2 linked regions of the Neobacillus sp. PS2-9 genome follow. The protein of the gene in region 2 binds, or shares a complex with, the protein of the main gene of each other region. Links are inferred from orthologs where the notes say so. Each region holds a gene or a part of one and is shown on either strand. Other genes may lie near its edges.

Region 1 (2,968 bases), 1.8 Mb from region 2 along the record:
TGGAGCCTCAAGATTATAGGGACAGCGATAGCAATAAGGAGGATTAATCACTGGGAATTCTTCTAGCAGAGGAACAAATCTAGCTCTTCTCCCTGTGTGTCCAGACATAGAAAGCGCGCCAAGCGTAATCCCATGATAACTAACCCATCTTGATAACACTTTGTTTTTGGTTTGAATCCCTTTTTCTTGCCAGTATTGAATGGCCATTTTCATTGCTGTCTCAGTGGCCTCTGATCCGCTATTTACAAAGAAGCTCCAGTTCAGGTCACCTGGGGTTAATTCGGCAATTTTTTTGGCAAGCTTCTCAGCTGGTTCACTTGTAAATTGAGATCGATAGACAAAGGAAACTTTTTTAGCTTGTTCTTGCATGGCTTCAATGATTTCCTCTGTCCCATGACCAATATTGGCAGTTACTGCACCTGAGGCAGCATCCAAATATTTTTTCCCGTCCAAATCAAATAGATATATGCCCTTGCCATAATCAATAACAGGGTATATTTCATCCAACATTGGTTTGATTAGAAATGAGTTTTCCACTTTGACACCACTTTCTTTTACGAAATAAGTAAACCACTTATATAATTGTATGAAGTGATTTTTCATTCTATCTCCATGTGTTGAGATGACAGAAAAAAAACAGGCTTTTAAGCCTGTCTTTTACTTTTTATGGGTAATATTATAGAATTACACTTAGACTGCTGAAGGAAATGATGATATGAACACAATTAAAAAAATACAAACAAAATCCAAAGAGATCTCCACTATTCAATTAATTGTTATCTTTTATTTCTCTGCGTTAATTATTTCTACATTATTATTAAAAATCCCATTTGCACATCGTGAAAATGTTTCATTAAGTTTTATTGATGCCATGTTCACTTCTGCAAGTGCGATTAGTGTGACTGGACTAAGTGTGATTTCAATAAAAGATACATTTAATAACTTCGGAATATTTCTCTTATGCATCATTTTACAGCTGGGTGGATTAGGGGTTATGTCTTTAAGTACATTTTTATGGATCATGTTGGGGAAAAAAGTGGGCCTAAAAGAAAGGCAACTAATCATGATTGATCAAAACCAATCTAACTTGGCTGGTTTGGTTCAGCTTGCCAAAAGAATCTTCATTATCATTATTTCTTTTGAAATTATCGGTGGGATTATTTTAGGAATTCGGTTTTTACATTATTTTAAAAGTCCCTTGGCTGCATTTAAACACGGATTTTTCGCATCTATCAGCGCAACCACCAATGCAGGCTTTGATATCACAGGTGAGTCTCTAAATCCATTTAATAATGATTATTTTATTCAAAGCACAATCATTTTATTGATGGTTGTAGGAGCGATAGGTTTTCCGGTTATTGTAGAAGTTTTAGAATTCTTTTTAAGTCGAAAGGAAAAGAAGAAGTTTCATTTTACTCTGTTCACTAAATTAACAACGGTCACCTTTATCAGCCTTACCGTTGTGGGAGCTTTATTCATTTACCTATTTGATAGTCGCCATTTTTTTGTGAACAAAGAGTGGCATGAAGCCTTTTTCTATTCACTTTTCCATTCAGCTACAACAAAAAGTGCGGGATTGGCTACTCTAGATATCAACGAATTTACTCCAAGCAACCAACTTTTCCTATCTATCCTAATGTTTATTGGGGGATCACCTAGTAGTGCAAGCGGGGGAATTCGGACGACGACATTTGCCATTGTTATTTTAGCCATCGTCTTCTACGCCCAAGGGAAAAGTACAGTTAAAATATTCAGACGAGAATTACTTAGCGAGGATATTCTTAAATCCTTTATCGTTATTACAACGGGTGCCTTCCTTTGCTTAATTTCTATTTTAATTTTAACTATTACAGAGAAAGGTACCGTCATTGAGGTTATTTTTGAAGTTTCTTCTGCTTTTGGTACTAATGGTTTATCAATGGGCTTAACACCACGGTTAACCACATTTGGCGAAATTATGATCATACTATTAATGTTTATTGGGAGAGTTGGAATCGTTACATGCTTGCTTATTTTACGTGGTAAAAGCAGCAAAGAAAAGTTCAATTATCCGAAGGAAAAAGTAACGATAGGTTAAATTGATGTAAAAAAGAGGAGGTTTATATGGATAACCTCCTCTTTCAGTAAAAAACCAATAGTATTTTGCTGCTTAAGCCATAATTGTTACACGTTTTTGTTCCATTGGTGTTTTTTCAATGATATCCCTAGCAATCCAAACCCCACAAGCACTAGCCTGAGCAAGACCACGAGTAACCCCTGCCCCATCGCCACCAACATACAGACCGCTAATTTCCGTTTCAAATCGGTTGTTTAACTTTGGTCTTGCTGAATAAAATTTGGCTTCCACACCGTAGAATAACGTGTGTTCTGACGCAAGACCAGGGGTAACTTGATTCAGCGCCTCTGTCATTTCTACTAAACTTTTTAATGTATTATACGGAAGTACTAAACCAAGGTCTCCAGGGACTGCTTCTTTTAAGGTTGGCTCTAAGAAACCTTCCTTAATTCTTTTTTCTGTCGATCTTCTTCCTTTTAAGATGTCCCCGTACTTTTGTACAATTAGTCCACCATTAGAAAGGGTATTAGCAAGACGCGAAATTTCATGCGCATATTCATTCGGCTTATCAAATGGTTCAGAGAACGTATGGGAGACTAATAAAGCAAAATTGGTGTTCGGACTTCCAAGATTTGGATCTTTATAAGCATGTCCATTTGCTAACATAATACCCGAATGATTTTCCACAACCACATGTCCCGAAGGATTGCTACAAAAAGTTCGAACCCTAGTTCCTACCGATGTGTTAAATACAAACTTTCCTTCATACAAATGCTCATTAATTTCTTGCATAACAATGTTGGAAGTTTCCACTCTAACACCGATATCCACTTGGTTACTAATCATCCGAAGTCTACGAGATTTTAATAGATCAGAAAGCCACTTCGAACCATCTCTTCCTGGGGTAATAAC
Region 2 (2,880 bases):
TGTCAGAACGTCGTGTCGGTGAAAGTATTCATGATATTTTCAGGAAAGTAGATGGCCGTATCATTTTCGCTACATTTGCATCAAATATTCACAGACTGCAACAGGTAGTGGAAGCTGCTGTAGTAAATGGTAGAAAAGTGGCTGTTTTTGGACGGAGTATGGAAGCAGCTATAAACATTGGCATTGAATTAGGTTATATTATTGCGCCTAAGGAAACGTTTATTGAGTCCAATCAAATTAATCGTCTACCTGCAGATAAAGTGACGATCCTTTGTACAGGAAGTCAGGGTGAACCGATGGCGGCACTTTCAAGAATTGCTAATGGAACACACCGTCAAATTCAAATTATTCCTGGGGATACTGTTGTATTTTCTTCATCACCAATTCCAGGGAATACAATCAGTGTTAGCAGAACGATTAATATGCTTTACAGAGCCGGGGCAGAGGTTATCCACGGTAAACTAAGTAATATCCATACTTCTGGTCACGGTGGTCAAGAAGAGCAAAAGCTTATGCTTCGTTTAATTAGACCAAAATTCTTCATGCCTATCCACGGTGAATACCGGATGCAAAAAATGCATGCAAAGCTTGCAGTTGATTGTGGCGTAGAAGAAGAAAATTGCTTTATCATGGACAATGGTGAAGTATTAGCCCTCTCTGAAAATACGGCACAGGTTGCTGGGAAAATCCCTTCAGGCTCTGTCTATATTGATGGTAGCGGCGTAGGTGACATCGGAAATATCGTTCTCCGCGATAGAAGAATTCTTTCAGAAGAAGGTTTAGTCGTTGTCGTAGTGAGTATTAATATGAAGGAATTTAAAATTGCCTCAGGACCAGACCTTATCTCTCGTGGATTTGTTTATATGAGAGAATCTGGTGATCTAATTAATGATGCACAAAACTTAATCACTAAACACTTAAATAAGGTTATGGAACGAAAAACAAGCCAATGGTCTGAAATTAAAAACGAAATTACAGACACGTTAGCACCATTCCTTTATGAAAAAACAAAACGAAGACCAATGATACTTCCAATCATTATGGAAGTGTAATAAGAAAAGCGGAAGCGCCTTGGTCAGCCCCGACAGGCAAATGTTCTTCGGCAAAAAAGTCGCCCTTTGACTTTTATTGCCGAAGGTTATTTGACCCGAGGGGCTAGGCGCTGGAGCTGGCCAATTCTCGAAGTCGAATTTTATACTCTAATGAAATAACATAAAAGCTCCAGCCTAGAGGCTGGAGCTTTTGCGTTATTCAAGGACTTTCTTTTCAAATCTGTCTATGTCGGTATCAGTTCCTATTACGATTAATACATCATTAAGGTAAATCGTTTCCTTTGCTTGTGGAGAGACAATAATTTCTTCTCCTCTTTTAATTGCAACAATATTTAGTCCGTATTTCTTACGGATATCCAAATCAATAATTGTGTGACCACTAAGCTTACCGTTAGCAACGATTTCGACTATGCTATGCTCATCAGAAAGTTGTAGATAATCAACCACATTGCTTGAGGCCATATTAGTTGCAATTCGTTTTCCCATATCCCTTTCCGGGTGTACAACATGATCCGCTCCAATTTTCCTAAGAACTTTTTCATGATAATCATTTTGAGCTTTAACTGTAATACGTCCAACTCCTAATTCCTTTAAGATTAGGGTAGTTAAGATACTCGATTGAATATCATCGCCGATGGCTACAATTACATGATCAAAATTCCGAATCCCGAGGCTTTTTAATACATTTTCATCTGTTGTATCACCAACCACCGCATGGGAAGCAATCATTGCATATTCATTTACTCGCTCTTCATTTACATCAATAGCCAATACTTCCATTCCTTCATCGGTTAGCGTCCGGCATATACTACCACCGAAACGTCCTAAACCAATTACCGCATAACTCTTCTTCATATTATGACTCCCCCGCTAACTCATTAATCATGATGGTACTATCATAGCATTCTGGTGCTTGAGAGCGCCACTAATCTTGTCTATTTCGGTTTCGTCTCTGCTTAAATACTAGTAAACCTAAGAATCCGATTACACCCAATACTATAAGGATAGGTAGGTTTCCAATAATAAAAACAACAACTCCTGATAAGAAAGCTAAGAGCATGTTCGTACTCTTCATAAATTGTTTTTTTGTTTTTTCCCATGTATTTAACTGGTCTTTATTAAGGTCAGGAACGCTCACCTTATTCTCGTAAAGGGTAATTGTCACTGTAGAAAGTGATATTTGATTATCCAGATATTTCATTCTACCTTCAATGGTTTCAATTTCCTCCTGAACAACAGCTAAATCAGAGGAGATTTTTAATAGATCCTCTGTTTTGGTTGCATTTTTCATAAAAGCTAGGAGCCGTTCTTCCACTACTCTTTTTGATTTTAATCTTGATTCAAGGTCAACATATTCTTCCGTTACATCTTGCCCAGAAATGTTTCTCTGGAGTACTTCTACAGCTTCCCCTTCCGCATCATGTAGAAAGGTTTGAAAATATTTTTGCGGTATTCGTATAACAATTCTCCCGCTTAATTGTTCGTTCCCCTCTTTTGCCACGTTGGATTCTGAAATATAGCCTCCATATTTCACTGCTTTTTCTTCTAAACTTTGGACTGTCCTCTCAAATTTCTTTACTCGAAGCTGCAAATCCGCCTGATAAATAACCATCTGACTAGTTGCCTCTAGTTTATCAGATTGGTTTGTTTGTTCCCCCTTAGCTTTTTCACCTGAAGCATTCATTGTTTCCTCTTGGCTGCCAGATGGAGCAGAATCCATTACGGCTTTATCTTCGTTCATCTTAGCCGATTCACTTTTACTGCTAGAACTACATCCTGCTAAAACCATGCACATAATCAGTAAATAAATTGGTACCCATTTAATTAA

What was found.
Region 1: RCG25_RS18730 (region 2) and RCG25_RS09920 share a complex: the UniProt entries of both Bacillus subtilis proteins name them as parts of the ktrCD complex. The link is inferred for Neobacillus sp. PS2-9 from one-to-one orthologs.

The regions. Positions count from the first base shown.
Region 1 is NZ_CP133269.1:1,975,823-1,978,790, reverse strand. The notes cover bases 6-2,896. They hold RCG25_RS09920 (TrkH family potassium uptake protein), read left to right. Parts: upstream 6-715; coding sequence 716-2,077; downstream 2,078-2,896. Other genes in these bases: RCG25_RS09915 (NAD(P)/FAD-dependent oxidoreductase), read right to left, coding at 2,150-2,896; RCG25_RS09925 (aspartate aminotransferase family protein), read right to left, coding at 6-537. Outside these bases: more of RCG25_RS09925, read right to left, coding at 1-5; more of RCG25_RS09915, read right to left, coding at 2,897-2,968. UniProt on the Bacillus subtilis protein: Integral membrane subunit of the KtrCD potassium uptake transporter. The 2 major potassium transporter complexes KtrAB and KtrCD confer resistance to both suddenly imposed and prolonged osmotic stress.
Region 2 is NZ_CP133269.1:3,726,157-3,729,036, forward strand. The notes cover bases 78-2,880. They hold RCG25_RS18730 (potassium channel family protein), read right to left. Parts: upstream 1,908-2,880; coding sequence 1,248-1,907; downstream 78-1,247. Other genes in these bases: rnjA (ribonuclease J1), read left to right, coding at 78-1,052; RCG25_RS18735 (DUF4349 domain-containing protein), read right to left, coding at 1,978-2,880. In the rest of the region: more of rnjA, read left to right, coding at 1-77. UniProt on the Bacillus subtilis protein: Catalytic subunit of the KtrCD potassium uptake transporter. The 2 major potassium transporter complexes KtrAB and KtrCD confer resistance to both suddenly imposed and prolonged osmotic stress.